Regions from separate parts of the Enterobacter sp. QK-SA4 genome, predicted to be linked through region 2. Evidence: predicted binding sites of a transcription regulator. Region 2 holds the regulator's gene; each other region holds the start of a gene.

Region 1 (5,531 bases), on a different contig from region 2:
TTTTACAGGTTCCTCAACAGGCCGGTGGGCCGTTAGTATCATCAATATCAGTATTCGCAAAACCAGATGAATGATTGTTTAAACTGGTGTATTTCTGCCTTTATGCTTCGTAAGTTTGCTGTCGCGCCGTCAGTGCCCAGGCTATTCTGGCCAGCTTGTTTGCCAGAGCACAGGTGACGACAAAGTTGCTTTTCCGACACAACAACTCCCTGACCCAGTCGGCCAACTTGCCAGACTGGTGTTCCAGTTTTTGTATGAATACCCTGGCACACTGAACCAACAAAGTTCGGATCTTTTTGTTGCCCCGCTTGCTAATCCCTAACAATGTCGTCCGACCTCCCGTGCTGTACTGTCGGGGTACCAGCCCTGTTGCCGCCGCAAAGTCACGGCTGCTGGCGTACTGCTTCCCGTCGCCAATCTCAGTTGAAATAGTACTGGCAGTCAGCGTTCCAACGCAGGGAATACTCAGCAAGCGCTGTCCAACCTCATCTTCGTCCAACTTTCGTTTCAACTGAGATTCCAGATCTTTAATCTGCTCAACAAGATAGTGATAATGCTGTTGTAATTTCAGCAGTAACTGGCTGAGATAAAGAGGCAAACTACTGTCCTCAAGAAGGGTACTCAGTCGACTAATAACGGCAGCACCTCGCGGAACGCTGATACCAAATTCCGGCACTGTTGCAAATAGTCGGTGGTGATAAACTTATCATCCCCTTTTGCTGATGGAGCTGCACATGAACCCATTCAAAGGCCGGCATTTTCAGCGTGACATCATTCTGTGGGCCGTACGCTGGTACTGCAAATACGGCATCAGTTACCGTGAGCTGCAGGAGATGCTGGCTGAACGCGGAGTGAATGTCGATCACTCCACGATTTACCGCTGGGTTCAGCGTTATGCGCCTGAAATGGAAAAACGGCTGCGCTGGTACTGGCGTAACCCTTCCGATCTTTGCCCGTGGCACATGGATGAAACCTACGTGAAGGTCAATGGCCGCTGGGCGTATCTGTACCGGGCCGTCGACAGCCGGGGCCGCACTGTCGATTTTTATCTCTCCTCCCGTCGTAACAGCAAAGCTGCATACCGGTTTCTGGGTAAAATCCTCAACAACGTGAAGAAGTGGCAGATCCCGCGATTCATCAACACGGATAAAGCGCCCGCCTATGGTCGCGCGCTTGCTCTGCTCAAACGCGAAGGCCGGTGCCCGTCTGACGTTGAACACCGACAGATTAAGTACCGGAACAACGTGATTGAATGCGATCATGGCAAACTGAAACGGATAATCGGCGCCACGCTGGGATTTAAATCCATGAAGACGGCTTACGCCACCATCAAAGGTATTGAGGTGATGCGTGCACTACGCAAAGGCCAGGCCTCAGCATTTTATTATGGTGATCCCCTGGGCGAAATGCGCCTGGTAAGCAGAGTTTTTGAAATGTAAGGCCTTTGAATAAGACAAAAGGCTGCCTCATCGCTAACTTTGCAACAGTGCCCGTTGCGCCCGGAACCAGGGTATTGCTGCTGAGTGAACGCCGCTCGCAGCTGCATCTTGCTCCTGTTCACTGGGGTTATGCACCGGAGTGGTGGAACAAGCCCGCTCTCATCAACGCCAGAAGTGAAACTGCGGCCGGCAGCCGGATGTTCAGGCCACTCTGGGAGCACGGACGGGCCATTGTTTTTGCCGACGGCTGGTTCGAGTGGAAACAGCAAAACGGCGTGAAACAGCCGTTTTTCATTTACCGTAAGGACGGAAATCCACTCCTGCTCGCTGCCATCGGGAAACCACCTTTTGAGAACGGCAATGACCAGGAAGGGTTCCTGATCGTCACGGCAGCTGCGGATGAGGGACTGCTGGACATTCACGATCGGCGACCGCTCGTGTACTCACCGGCTGCCGCACGTAAATGGCTCAGCGAAAACACAACCGGTAAAGAGGCGGAAGACATTGCCCGTGAGGGCAGCCTTTCCGCCGAAGATTTCACATGGCACCCCGTCAGCCGGGCTGTTGGCAATCCCCGGAACCAGGGCAGGGAATTTATAGAGCCACTGGCTTAGCAGACGGTGAGATACCCGGCATCCACTCACAGGGTTATGCACCGTTTCTGTGGATAACCCAGAGCCTGTTTTATCTGCCAGAACAATAACCTGGCAGGAGCAGGTAAAATTCTCCTTGCAGGACGGGAAATATCTTAAATAATGCTGTATATAAAAACAGGTATTTTAAGAGGTATGCCATGATCCTTTTTGTCACTCCCGCATCTGAGCCAGCACTGTCCACCGCACCACTTTTCACAGAGCGCTGTCCAGCAGGTTTTCCGTCACCGGCCGCGGACTATACCGAAGACGAACTGGATCTGAATGCCTACTGTATCCGTCGCCCCAGCGCGACCTACTTTGTCCGGGCCATTGGCGATTCGATGAAAGACATGGGCCTGCACTCCGGCGATTTAATGGTTGTCGATAAAGCCGAAAAACCCATGCAGGGGGATATTGTCATCGCGGAAACAGATGGCGAGTTCACCGTTAAACGCCTGCAACTTAAACCCCGAATCGCCCTGCTGCCGATGAATCCCGCCTACCCCACTCTCTACCCGGAGGAACTGCAGATATTCGGCGTGGTGATGGCATTCATACATAAGACGCGGGGTACTAACTGATGTTCGCGCTTGCTGATGTGAATTCGTTCTATGCGAGCTGTGAAAAGGTGTTTCGTCCGGACCTGCGTAACAGGCCCGTTGTGGTGCTCAGTAACAACGATGGTTGCGTCATCGCGCGCAGCGCCGAAGCGAAACGGCTGGGCATTAAGATGGGCGTCCCCTGGTTCCAGCTGAAGACGGCACAATTCCCGGAGCCGGTCATCACGTTCTCGAGCAATTACGAGCTTTATGCATCGCTGTCGAACAGGGTTATGTCTCATCTCGAGGAGCTGGCGCCGCGCGTGGAGCAGTACAGCATCGACGAGATGTTTCTGGACATTCGCGGCATAGACCGCTGCATTAATTTTGAGGACTTCGGCCGGCAGCTGCGCGAGCACGTGCGCTCCGGTACCGGGCTGACAATCGGCGTCGGGATGGGGCCGACCAAAACGCTGGCTAAAAGCGCGCAATGGGCGTCTAAGGAATGGCGGCAGTTTGGTGGCGTGCTTGCTCTGACTTCTGGCAATCCAAAACGAACGGAGAAACTGTTGTCACTGCAGCCAGTAGACGAAATCTGGGGGGTTGGCCGCAGGATCTCAAAGAAACTGAGCACAATGGGGATAACAACTGCACTGCAGCTGGCGCGCGCGAACCCTGTATTTATCAGGAAAAATTTCAGCGTTGTGCTGGAGAGAACCGTTCGGGAACTCAACGGAGAAAGCTGTATTTCGCTTGAAGAAGCGCCGCCGCCAAAACAGCAGATTGTCTGCAGCCGGTCCTTTGGGGAGCGTGTCACGACGTATGAAGCCATGCGCCAGGCAGTTTGTCAGTACGCTGAGCGTGCAGCTGAAAAGCTGCGCGGTGAGCGTCAGTTCTGCAGGCATATTGCCGTTTTTGTGAAGACGTCACCGTTCGCTGTGAACGAACCGTATTACGGGAATGTGGCCAGTGAAAAGCTGATGACTCCCACGCAGGATACCAGGGACATCATAGCCGCAGCGGTGAAAGCACTGGATCGGATCTGGGTGAATGGCCATCGGTATGCAAAAGCAGGTTGCATGCTCAATGATTTCACTCCTACCGGGGTTTCGCAGCTGAACCTCTTCGATGATACTCAGCCCCGGAGCAACAGTAACCAGCTGATGAAAGTGGTGGACGGCATTAACCATTCAGGACTGGGAAAAGTGTGGTTTGCGGGACGAGGCATTGCTCCTGAGTGGCAAATGAAACGAGAAATGCTTTCCCCTGCGTACACAACGCGCTGGAATGATCTCCCGATAGCAATGATAAGATGATCTGCCACCGAAAGATTTCGCATGCGAAATCTGGGTTACATCTACCCGTCAGAATTCGTCATCCGAATAGCCAGATTTCGCATGCGAAATCACTTCTTTTGTGCGGCCTTCCGTTAAATAGTGCGTGACTGTTGTTTCTGATGTGGAGTAATCAACACCCTCTATTTTATGAACTTCTATGCCATCGAGTTTTAGCTCAAGTATATCTTCCCTATTTTTCTTACTTGATAGCACCTTAAATTCACGACGGAAATCATCGGGAGTCGTCCTTATCTCTGGGTCAAAGTATGAAATATCCTCATCGTGCTGATACATATTTACTTCAGCTTCCCGGAACCTTCGGTCTGCATTCAGTACCCCAGACGATTTATGAAACAGGATAATATTCATGACAGAAGGGTCTGTGCTTTCCTTTGGCTTTTGCGCGGAAGTAAACAGTATCCCATCGAGTTCGCAACGCTCAAATGTTGAGAGATAATCAGCGATAGCTTGCGTCAACAAGTAATTTGTTTCTTCAAGCTCAGGAACAACCGGCATAACAAGTTTTCTGGAGAGATTCTGAATAAAACTACTGCGTTCATATCGAAGTAGATACTCCGGATCAAAGCGACTAAATCCGTTAACAGCCAGCCCTTTCAGACTGGAGAGGTCGAGTAATCTGACTGTCCGCAACAAAGTGAACTCAGCAACAGCAACATAACTACCTACAGGTGGCCGCACTTCGGATATGGCATTTTTTCTGGACGTAGCGCCATAGAAGACTGAGATACCTCTAGCATTCATTCTGCCGGAAGGTGTCAGTTCAGGAGGAGGAGGACCGAAACTAGACTCGGGCATACGTAATGCGATTTCAAGTGCATCCTCTGACTGAAAAATACGACCACGGAAAATTGGTTTGTTAGGCCCAAAATCGATGAATGCTGAGGGATGATTTTCGTGAAGGTAAGTAAAAACCTCTTCGAAAGTTGCCATCGCGTCCATATTAAAAAATCGATTACTCTCCCGAAGTTTCCTTTCCATTGAATTCCATTTTCTGGAAAGATTTCCTGAGATGGTTACAGCTTCAACAAAATGCGGCTCATCACCATATTTTCTTTCATGTGAGCTCCAGTCAAACCATAACTCGTCGAGCAGTTCCGATAAATCATTGATGATATTATCATTGACTGTGACCTCTTGCTCCAGAACAGAGAAGAGAGGTTCACCTTCATACTCTTCCAGATAATGGTTATATTCTCCGCCCCGATAATAGTTTTCAATCAACCAGTCGACCTTTTCAGCCAGTGTTTCCATCGACATCGTCATCTCTTCGGAGTCACAATAATCGCATGATTCTGAGGCATCAGGATCGCTTGCGATGATGTTGTTCAGATAACGGTCATCGTTCAGACACTGCCTACAAATTCTCTTTGAACCCGGCACTCTGTTTATTCCTTAGGTTAGACAGATTTCGCATGCGAAATCTTTTGATTTAATCACGTCGATGCAGCTGTATAAGAGCCTCAGAAGGACGATAGTGCTGCTTTGCCCACCGCCCGTAATTATTAACGGACTCATACTGACGTTCTGCAGCACCATCACGGTAATACAGTATATGGATAA
Region 2 (5,531 bases):
GTCGCGCCAGTGCCGAATACAGTCAGGTTTTTTCATTGTTTATTTCCCGGTTTGTAATGGGTCAGGTATAGCACAGACTGGCGGATCTCGGCGTTTTTACCAGAACATGATAAAGTGGGGGTTTCCGTCCTATAACATCCGGGGTGCTAAATGGATAAGTCCACAAAAGAGCTGTTAGCGCAGGCCGAAAAGCTATGTGCGCAACGCAATGTGCGCCTGACTCCGCAGCGCCTTGAAGTCTTACGTCTGATGAGCCTGCAGCAGGGTGCTATCAGCGCCTACGATCTCCTCGACCTGCTCCGCGAAAGCGAGCCGCAGGCGAAGCCACCGACGGTGTATCGCGCGCTGGATTTCCTGCTGGAACAAGGATTCGTGCATAAAGTTGAGTCCACAAACAGCTATGTGTTGTGCCATCTGTTCGATCAGCCTACCCACACATCGGCGATGTTTATCTGTGACCGATGCGGCGTGGTGAAAGAAGAGGCTGCGGAAGGCGTGGAAGATATTATGCATACGCTGGCAGCGAAAATGGGTTTTGCCCTGCGTCATAACGTGATTGAAGCGCACGGACTGTGCTCTGCCTGCGTGGAAGTGGAAGCCTGTCGTCATCAGGACGCGTGTCAGCACGACCACTCTATTCTTGTGAAGAAAAAACCGCGTTAACGGCAAAAGAAAAGGCGGCTCATGGCCGCCCTCAGGGTGTACTTCCTTGTACTTGCGGGTAAAGCCCGGTTACCAGCGGTAGTCGTTGCGTTTTTCCCAGTCGCCCACTTCTTTTTCCGCCTGGTCTTTCGCGTAGCCGTAACGTTCCTGAATTTTACCGACAAGCTGATCGCGTTTACCTTCAATGACGGTCATATCGTCATCAGTCAGCTTACCCCACTGTTCTTTCGCTTTACCTTTGAACTGCTTCCAGTTGCCGCCGATTTCGTCTTTATTCATCATCGTGTCCTCTTAGTTAAGCGTCGGGTCGTAACGTCCGTTACGTTCTTTTCTGCTGGACGTGATAATTATTGTAGTTAAGGATTCGGCAGTTGATTTCATATTCGGAATCTTTAACCGTCACGATATATCGTGACGTGTAGGGAACCAGGTATCGTTTTGCCAGTGGCGATGCCAGATAAAAGCCAGCGATATCCCTCTCAGCGAGAGGAAAACGGCCAGGGCCAGCCACAAACCGTGATTACCCAGCCAGGGAAGCGTCAGCAGCGTCAGGCCAAACCCTGCCGCCGCGACCGCCATGCTGTTGCGCATTTCCGCTCCGCGCGTCGCACCAATAAACATGCCGTCCAGCAGATAACACCAGACGCCGACCACCGGTAAGATGACTTGCCAGATGAGATAGTGACTCGCCAGCTCGCGCAGCGCAGGGATAGACGTAAGCAACGCGACGATTTGCTCACCAAGGCAGGCATAAACCAGGCCGAACGCCAGCGCCACCAGTCCCGACTGGCGGCAGGCTGCCCGCCAGACGTCCCGCAGCTGCCCGCTTTCGCGCGCGCCGTAAGCCTGCCCGGAATACGCTTCTACCGCATAGGCAAAACCGTCCAGCGCGTAGGCGGTAAAGGTCAGTAGCGTCATCAATACCGCGTTGACCGCAACGATTTCTGGCCCCAGTCGCGCCCCGAAAACCGTCAGCGCGCCGAAGCAGAGCTGAAGCAGCAGCGAGCGCAGCATGATGTCACGATTAAGCGCCAGCAGCCTACGGATATTGCCGCGCCATGCAGTTTTGAGCTGCGCCAGGGAGATGCCGCGCATCGCCAGCACGCGCCAGACCATCCACAGACCAATAATAAAGGTTCCGTATTCGGCAATTGCCGTCGCCAGCGCCGCGCCCCGCACGTTCATATGCAGGCCCATTACCAGCCAGACATCCAGCACAATGTTGAGAAGGTTGCCTACCACCAGCAAAATCACTGGTGCACGGGCGTACTGAACGCCCAGGAGCCACCCCAGCAGAACCAGGTTTGCCAGCGAGGCGGGCGCGCTGAGCCAGCGGATTTCAAGGAAACGTCGCGCCTGAGCAAGTACCGCCTCGCTGCCGCCGACAACATGGAGCGCAAGGTCGATAAGAGGCGCACGAAATAAAACGATTAACGCCCCTGCACCGAGCGCAAGGATCAGCGGCTGGACCAGCGCGCGCGCCAGACGCAGCGGATCTTTTGCACCATAAGCCTGGGCCGTGAGCCCGGTGGTGCTCATGCGCAAAAAGAGCAGCAGCATAAACAGGAAGCTGGTTGCCGTCGCGCCAATCGCCACGCCGCCAAGATAAACAGGCGAATCAAGGTGGCCAATAACGGCAGTATCGACCAGACCCAGCAAGGGAACGGTAATATTGGAGAAAATCATCGGCAGAGCAAGACGCCACAATGCCTTATCGGATGCCGTCAGCAGTGACATGAAAAATACCGGGAGTCGAGAATGGAGCAGGCTACAGCGGCGCCATAGCCTGTCAGGAAGAGGTTACAGCCATTCGCCGTTGCGAATGACCCCAACCGCCAGTCCTTCGATAGAGAAGTTGTGTTCGCGGAGATCGACCACAATCGGGGAGAACTCGTTGTTTTCAGGCAGTAGCTGAACGGTGTTCCCCTGTTTTTTCAGACGCTTGACGGTGACTTCATCATCTATGCGCGCGACAACCACCTGGCCGTTACGCACATCCTGCGTTTTGTGCACCGCAAGCAGATCGCCGTCAAGAATACCGATGTCTTTCATCGACATACCGCTGACGCGCAGCAGGAAATCAGCGCTTGGTTTGAACATGCCAGGATCGACCTGGTAGTGGCCTTCAATATGCTGCTGTGCCAGTAAAGGCTCACCGGCAGCAACACGGCCTATCAGCGGAATGCCCGTCTCTTCTTCCACCAGCAGGCGGATACCGCGTGACGCGCCTGAAACAATCTCAATCACGCCTTTACGCGCCAGCGCTTTCAGGTGTTCTTCAGCAGCATTCGGAGAACGGAAGCCCAGACGCTGCGCGATTTCCGCACGCGTGGGTGGCATACCCGTCTGGCCGATATGATCCCGGATGAGATCAAACACCTCTTGCTGCCTGGTCGTTAACGCTTTCATTCCGCCCCCTGGGTGTATATACAGTTATGCTGTGAGTATATACAGTCAAAGGCGATTTTGGAACCAAAAACTGCACAAAAAACCAGGGACTTAATTATTCCTCGAGGCTCATCGGAAATGTGACCAAAGCAGCGTGACCCAGGTGATAACAGCAGTGATAATCGCCAGCAGCACGGCAGCAGAGCCCATGTCTTTTGCGCGGCCAGAAAGCTCATGGAAATCTGAACCTATGCGATCAACAACGGCCTCAATAGCGCTATTAAGAATTTCCACTATCATCACCAGAAGCACGGAACCGATTAGAAGTACGCGGGTAATAGCATCAATATCAAGGAAACAGGCGACGATCACCGCGATGATAGCGGCGACGCCCTCCTGGCGAAAGGCAGCTTCGTTGATCCACGCGGCACGGAAACCTTTCCATGAATAGCCGGCGGCTTTGATGATACGCGTTAACCCAGTGGTATTATTGGCCATTAAAAGAACCTTTTATGAAAAAAAGCGTCAGTAACAGGAACTGTAGCGCGTTTCGCTACAGCCTGAAGTATGACGGGTAACAACAGAAATTTTGCGCGCTTTCTGTTATCCTTGCGCCGCAATTGCATTATTAACCAGAGGCTTTACATCGTTTATGTCCGGCTGGCCACGAATTTACTACAAATTACTTAATTTACCATTAAGCATCCTGGTAAAAAGCAAGTCTATCCCAGCAGAACCCGCGCTGGAATTGGGGCTCGATACGTCGCGTCCTATTATGTACGTTTTGCCTTATAACTCGAAGGCAGACTTACTGACGCTTCGCGCCCAGTGTCTGGCGCATGACTTACCTGACCCGCTTGAACCGCTTGAAGTTGACGGTACGCTGCTGCCGCGCTACGTGTTCATTCACGGTGGACCGCGCGTGTTTACCTATTACACGCCAAAAGAAGAGTCCATCAAGCTGTTCCACGACTATCTTGACCTGCACCGCAGCAACCCCGATCTGGATGTGCAGATGGTGCCGGTATCGGTGATGTTTGGTCGTCGTCCGGGCCGTGAAAAAGGTGAAGAGAACCCGCCGCTGCGCATGCTTAATGGCATCCAGAAGTTCTTCGCGGTCTCCTGGCTGGGACGCGACAGCTTTGTGCGTTTCTCCCCTTCCGTTTCGCTGCGTCGAATGGCGGACGAGCACGGTACCGACAAGATCATCGCGCAAAAACTGGCGCGCGTGGCGCGTATGCACTTCGCCCGACAGCGCCTGGCTGCCGTAGGGCCGCGTCTCCCGGCGCGTCAGGATCTGTTCAACAAGCTGCTGGCCTCCAAAGCGATTGCTCGCGCCGTTGAAGACGAAGCGCGCAGCAAGAAAATATCGCATGAGAAAGCCCAGCAGAACGCCATTGCGCTGATGGAAGAGATTGCAGCGAACTTCTCTTACGAGATGATTCGCCTGTCCGATCGTATTCTCGGCTTTACCTGGAACCGCCTGTATCAGGGCATCAACGTTCATAACGCCGAGCGCGTACGCCAGCTGGCGCATGATGGCCATGAGATTGTCTATGTTCCCTGCCACCGCAGCCACATGGACTACCTGCTTCTTTCCTACGTGCTCTATCACCAGGGACTGGTACCGCCGCATATTGCTGCCGGTATCAACCTGAATTTCTGGCCAGCAGGTCCGATTTTCCGCCGCCTGGGCGCGTTCTTTATCCGTCGTACCTTCAAGGGCAACAAGCTCTACTCCACCGTGTTCCGCGAATATCTGGGCGAGCTGTTCAGCCGCGGCTATTCCGTTGAGTACTTCGTGGAGGGCGGTCGTTCCCGTACCGGACGTCTGCTCGATCCGAAGACCGGCACGCTGTCGATGACCATTCAGGCGATGCTGCGCGGAGGAACCCGTCCAATCACGCTGGTGCCAATCTACATTGGCTATGAGCACGTAATGGAAGTGGGCACGTACGCGAAAGAGCTGCGCGGTGCGACCAAAGAGAAAGAGAGCCTGCCGCAGATGCTGCGCGGCTTGAGCAAGCTACGTAATCTCGGTCAGGGCTACGTGAACTTCGGCGAGCCGATGCCGCTGATGACGTACCTGAACCATCACGTTCCCGAGTGGCGTGAATCCATCGATCCAATCGAAGCGATTCGTCCAGCCTGGCTGACGCCAACGGTCAACGGCATCGCGTCCGAGCTGATGGTGCGCATTAACAACGCCGGTGCGGCTAACGCCATGAACCTGTGCTGTACGGCGCTTCTGGCTTCGCGTCAGCGCTCGCTGACCCGCGAGCAGCTCACGGAGCAGCTGGATTGCTATCTGGACATGATGCGCAACGTGCCGTATTCCGTTGATTCAACCGTGCCTTCTGCTACCGCCAGTGAGCTTATCGATCACGCTTTGCAGATGAACAAGTTTGAAGTCGAAAAGGACACGATCGGCGACATCATCATTCTGCCGCGCGAACAGGCAGTGCTGATGACCTACTACC
Region 3 (5,531 bases), 1.7 Mb from region 2:
ATAACGGCCAGCAGAATAGCCGCCAGCGTCCACTGCATCTGCGTGAAGCTGCTCTGGTTCTCTTCGGTTGCGGCCTTCAGCAGGGTGTTGTTTTCGGCGCGCCAGCGGTTATAGACCGCTTCCATCTCGTCCTGCGCCTGCTGCGCGTCCAGATCGCCATAGGCCTGGTAGTTGTCGGCACGCAGATACTCAATCGATAAGCGCATCACTTCGTGCATCTGGTTCCAGGACTTCTGCATCTCGTCGGTTAATGCCGCCTCCTGGCCGTTAACCTGCGGCAGCTTCTGCCACTCTTTGTTATAGGCTTCGGCTTTTGCCAGCGAGTCGGCTGCGGTGCCAAGCAGTTTATTGATCGCTGCAAGGGAAGCCGGGTCGCGCTGGTTTTTCAGGTAGCGGATCGCCACGCGGGTGACGGTGACGCGTGTTTTCACCAGCGTGTTTACGCTGTCGCTCAGGCTTTCCTGCTGGGCATTGAGCACGCCGGAATTCTGGAAGTTATGGCGATCGTTGCTAACGGCAGAGTAGAACAACCCTCCCGTGACAACTTGCAGCAGACAGAATATGGTGAGGGCAAAGATAATACCGGTAATCACGTGCAAATTTTTCAGCATAGCGGTCGTCCGTTAGAAAGGATGCAGAGGTACACCAATACTATCGTCGTATAGAATTTAAACTTTAATTTAACTCGCGCTTAACTAAGGGCTCCGGTAAGGAACCTGTTGTAAATCCGGATCATTTTTATGAGGAAGGTTAACATGAGCAGCATTGATAAAAGCGGGACGTACGCGCTCGGGACGCGGACGGTAAAACGACTGGGCTACGGTGCGATGCAGCTCGCCGGGCCGGGCGTCTTTGGCCCACCGAAGGATAAGCAGGCCGCGCTGGACGTGCTGCGCGAAGCGGTGGCGGCGGGGGTGAACCACATTGATACCAGTGATTTTTATGGTCCTCATGTCACTAACCAGCTTATCCGCGAGGCGCTTCACCCGTACCGGGACGATCTGACGCTCGTCACCAAGATTGGTGCCCGCCGCAACGACAAAGGTGCCTGGCTGCCGGCCTTTTCCGCGCAGGAACTGACGCAGGCGGTGCATGACAACCTGCGTAATCTACAGCTGGACGTGCTGGACGTGGTGAATCTGCGGATCATGTTCAGCGCGCACGGGCCGGCGGAAGGGTCGATTACGGAACCGCTCTCCACCCTGGCCGAATTACAGCAGCAGGGTCTGGTGCGTCATATTGGCCTGAGCAACGTCACGGCAACCCAGGTTGCGGAAGCCCAGAAGATGGTGCCGGTGGTGTGCGTGCAGAACATGTACAACATTGTGAACCGGGGTGACGACGCGCTGGTGGATCTGCTGGCGCAGCAGGGGATCGCGTATGTGCCGTTCTTCCCGCTGGGCGGCTTTACGCCACTGCAATCTTCCGGGCTGAAGACCGTCGCGGATTCACTTGGCGCCACGCCAATGCAGGTTGCGCTGGCATGGCTGCTGCAACGTTCCCCGAATATTCTGCTGATCCCTGGCACCTCTTCCGTAGCGCATTTACGGCAAAACCTCGCGGCGGGGGAGCTGCGGTTGCCGCCTGAAGCACTGGAAACGCTGAATTCGCTGATGGATTAAAGGTGACACGCGCAAAGCCTGAAGGATGCTTCCGGCTTTGCGCGCTTAGGCTCCTGTCTGACTTTTCTGCCTGTGCAGCGCTAATGCTTCCGCCACAATCTCCTGCTTGCTCTTACGCGTCTCAAAGGCGGTGGTTCTGATGTACTCCATCAGATCGGGATCGATGCGGGCGCTCAACATCCTGAGATCGGCCTCCTTTGCCAGACCGCGTGCAACACGCTTGTCTGGATAGTCACGGGCTGGCATTGAAAATATTCTCCAGTAAGTCTTGTTAATTCGTTCGGTAAAATATGCTTTTATCTGACTTAAAAGTCAACGTGCAGTGATTTGATAGTGATTTAATTTACAAATAAGTCATTGTGAAGTATTTGCTATATGACTTTTTAATGACTTATATTGGCGCGTCTCTTAATGCATTCCGGGGAGAACCGTGGGGGCGGGTTATCGGCGGACGATGTTGCTAAATTAAAACCGCTCAAACTTCAACGCGTTTGGGTTCGCCTTTGGAAATGACCTTGATCCTTGTCCATAATTCGTAATACTGTATTTATATACAGTACCTGGCGAGAAAGGCATTATGGACACTCTCTTTTCTTATCACCCAAAACAAAACATTGAATTACCTTTGTTTTTAGAGCGCGTGGCCTGTGGTTTTCCCAGCCCGGCGCAGGATTATGTGGAGGATCGTCTCGATCTTAACCGGCTGGCAGTCAGACACCCCAGTGCGACCTATTTTATCAAGGTGAGTGGAGACTCCATGATTGGGGCGGGGATCGGCGACGGCGATCTGCTGGTGGTCGATCGCTCGTTAAATGCCGAACACGGTGATATCGTCGTGGCGTCGGTCGCCGGTGAGTTTACGGTGAAAGAGCTACAGACCCGTCCGGTTCTGAGACTTCTGCCGCATAATGCCCGCTATCAGCCGATTACCTTTCAGTCCGAAGAGGAGCTGCAGATCTTCGGCGTCGTCACCCACACGCTCAAAACGCATAAACATGTTCGCGCTGGTTGATGTGAATAGCTTTTACGCCTCCTGCGAGAAGGTCTTCCGCCCCGATCTGCAGGGGAAACCCATCGTGGTGGTGTCCAATAACGACGGCTGCATTATTTCGCTGTCGCGGGAGGCAAAGCAGTTCGGCATAAAAATGGGTGAGCCGTATTTTAAATTCAAAGAAAAGCTATACCCGTCAAAAGTTTACGTCTTTAGCTCGAACTATGCGCTGTATGCCGATCTCAGCAGTCGGGTCATGCAGACGCTGACCGATCTCGCCCCGGCAATCGAGATTTACTCCATCGATGAGGCGTTCGTGAACGTTTCAGGGGTCAGCCACTGCCTGTCGCTGGAAGCGTTCGGTCACCAGATGCGCACAGAGGTCTTAAAAAATACGGGCCTAACCGTTGGCGTCGGTATTGCCCCGACCAAAACCCTTGCAAAGCTGGCCAACTATGCGGCGAAACGATGGTCCGGCACTGGCGGCGTGGTCGATCTCTCAGGCCGCGAGCGGCAGCGTAAGCTGCTGGAAAAGGTTCCGGTAGAGGAGGTGTGGGGAGTAGGGCGGCGCATCACGAAAAAGCTCAACGCTATGGGGATCACCACGGCGCTGGAGCTGGCGGAAGCGTCGTCCTGGGTCATCCGCAAACATTTCAACGTGGTACTGGAACGTACGGCCCGCGAGCTGCGCGGTGAGCCCTGTCTTGATCTGGAGGAGTTCACCCCCACGAAGCAGCAAATCATCTGTAGCCGTTCGTTTGGACACCGTATTACCCAATATGAAGAGATGCACCAGGCTATTTGCGCCTACGCGGAACGCGCTGCGGAAAAACTGCGCGGCGAGCATCAATACTGTCGTTTTATCAGCGTATTTGTTCGCACCAGCCCGCATGCGGACAACGAAATTTATTACGGCAATCAGGCTTCTGTCACCCTGATGACGCCCACCAATGACTCGCGCGATATCATCCGCGCCGCCACGGAGGCGCTGGGGCGCATATGGCTCGACGGCTATCGCTATATGAAAGCCGGGGTCATGCTGGCGGACTTTTTCAGCAGCGGCGTCGCCCAGCTTAATTTGTTTGATGATAATCGCCTGCGCGCCAACAGCGCGGCGCTGATGGAGATGATGGACAGCGTAAATCATTCCGGTAAAGGGAAGATATGGTTCGCCGGGCAGGGTATTGAGAAATCCTGGGCGATGAAGCGTGAGATGCTGTCACCGGCCTATACGACGCGGTACGCCGATTTGCCGGTGGCGAAGTAGAAGATGGTTGCGTTATTTCTTTTGCACCAACCAGGTTGCCGCAGCCGCCAGCGCGCCGATCAGCGGCATTTCGCCCGCTCCGGCCAGGAAGTTATAGCGATCGATCTCGTTATTTTTACGGATATCCGCAAGGCGGGTAAGCGCCTCTTTTTCATCCGCGGCGCCAATCTCCTCAAACTGTTTTTCAAACCCCTGAGCGATGAGCTGAGCGGCCGCATCGGTGTTTGCGCTCTCGATCGCAATCAGGTTCGGGCCTTTTTGGAAAAAACGATAATCCGGCATAAGTGCTCCAGAAAGAGGAGGATACGGTAAAAATACTCTATTCCTGGCGGTTGAAAAATGCACGTCATTTACGGCAGAAACAATCAGTTTTTCTTCAGTATTTCAGGCAGCAACTGCTCAATCACGCTGACGACCTTTCTGACGCGCTGCGGAATAAAGCGGGCATCAGGATAGACAGCATAGAGGAAGCGATCGGGTAACCGCCAGTCGGGCAGCACCGGTACCAGCGTGCCCGCCTGCAGCGCCCTGGCCACGAGCGGTCGCTGCATGCCGCCGATACCGATGCCTGACTCCAGCGCCTGCAGCAGCGCGTCGCTGGTGTTGGCACGGAAAACGGTATTCACGTTGACCTCGACCGTTTCCTCGTCAGAAATCAGGCGCAGGGGGGCATCCAGCGGAATACCGCTGAACCGTACGTGTGGCAGCGTGGTCAGTTCGCTGACGGTGTGTACCGCCTGAGAACCGGGAGCGGCAAACAGCGCGGCTTCAATACGCGCCAGCACGCGAGCCGCGTGCGCCTGCGGAGGCTCGCTGCTCAGCCGTATCGCGACATCCACGCCCTCCGTCACCAGATCGGCAAGGCGGTCATCCAGGGAAATCATCAGCTGCAGTTCGGGATGCAGGCGCTGTAGCGCCAGCAGATGCGGCAAAATGATCTGCCCCAGGCCGCTCGGCAACTGGACATGGACGCGTCCCTGAACGCGATGATCGGCAGGATGTAAACGCCTTTCCGCTTCCCCCATAGCGTCCAGCACAAGCTGCATATCTCGCCGGTAACGTTCACCCTGTTCGGTCAGCTTCATCGTACGCGTCGTACGGTGCACCAGCACCACGCCAAGCTCATCCTCAAGCGCCGCGATCTGTTGACTGACGGCGGACTGCTTAATACCGGTCTGACGGGCGGCCGCTGAAAACGAGCCCGCTTCAGCGACGCGTAGAAAGGTAGAAATGGCGGTGAGCTTATTATTCATTTAATGATTCTGCTTATAAGTGCCATCGGTTTCAGGGGATATCTCCAGAAAAAATAATAGATCACACTGCGTCTGTCACCCTTTCCGGAGAAACACCATGAATAAGATGCAGCAACACAACGTCGCCCTGGTCGCGGGGGCCAGCGGCATTGTCGGCAGACAGCTGGTCAATACGCTCCTGCACCATCAGTGGGAGGTGATTGGCCTCAGTCGCCGCGAGGTAACCCATCCGGACGGCATTCCCGTGGTGAACGTCGATTTACTGGATGCGAAGGATACCGCACGGGCGCTGCACGCCCTGAACGGTGTCACCCACATCTTTTACAGCGCCTGGGCGAATGCGGCGAACTGGACGGACATGGTTGAGCCGAACGTCACCATGCTGCGTAATCTGGTCA

The links. Region 2 encodes LexA, which represses DNA repair genes until DNA is damaged. Its sites were predicted from a motif close to TNCTGTATGTACATACAGNA; they were not measured.
Region 1: the regulator LexA is predicted to act here: its motif matches at 2,196-2,215, upstream of umuD (translesion error-prone DNA polymerase V autoproteolytic subunit).
Region 3: the regulator LexA is predicted to act here: its motif matches at 2,162-2,181, upstream of umuD (translesion error-prone DNA polymerase V autoproteolytic subunit).

The regions. Positions count from the first base shown of each region.
Region 1 is NZ_JBXFXH010000003.1:80,276-85,806, forward strand. It holds partial or broken gene AC1VYI_RS00660 (IS110-like element IS5075 family transposase) at 101-676, opposite strand; gene AC1VYI_RS00665 (IS6-like element IS26 family transposase) at 735-1,439, shown strand; partial or broken gene AC1VYI_RS00670 (SOS response-associated peptidase family protein) at 1,493-2,053, shown strand; gene umuD (translesion error-prone DNA polymerase V autoproteolytic subunit) at 2,233-2,655, shown strand; gene AC1VYI_RS00680 (Y-family DNA polymerase) at 2,655-3,929, shown strand; gene AC1VYI_RS00685 (RES family NAD+ phosphorylase) at 3,978-5,228, opposite strand; gene AC1VYI_RS00690 (hypothetical protein) at 5,401-5,531, opposite strand, start outside.
Region 2 is NZ_JBXFXH010000007.1:4,410,296-4,415,826, forward strand. It holds gene AC1VYI_RS22860 (cupin domain-containing protein) at 1-36, opposite strand, end outside; gene zur (zinc uptake transcriptional repressor Zur) at 151-663, shown strand; gene AC1VYI_RS22870 (CsbD family protein) at 733-942, opposite strand; gene dinF (MATE family efflux transporter DinF) at 1,063-2,400, opposite strand; gene lexA (transcriptional repressor LexA) at 2,464-3,072, opposite strand; gene AC1VYI_RS22885 (diacylglycerol kinase) at 3,181-3,549, opposite strand; gene plsB (glycerol-3-phosphate 1-O-acyltransferase PlsB) at 3,704-5,531, shown strand, end outside.
Region 3 is NZ_JBXFXH010000007.1:2,671,630-2,677,160, reverse strand. It holds gene tcp (methyl-accepting chemotaxis citrate transducer) at 1-611, opposite strand, end outside; gene AC1VYI_RS14385 (aldo/keto reductase family oxidoreductase) at 756-1,622, shown strand; gene AC1VYI_RS14380 (hypothetical protein) at 1,668-1,868, opposite strand; gene umuD (translesion error-prone DNA polymerase V autoproteolytic subunit) at 2,200-2,634, shown strand; gene umuC (translesion error-prone DNA polymerase V subunit UmuC) at 2,618-3,880, shown strand; gene AC1VYI_RS14365 (hypothetical protein) at 3,893-4,162, opposite strand; gene AC1VYI_RS14360 (LysR family transcriptional regulator) at 4,246-5,133, opposite strand; gene AC1VYI_RS14355 (SDR family oxidoreductase) at 5,231-5,531, shown strand, end outside.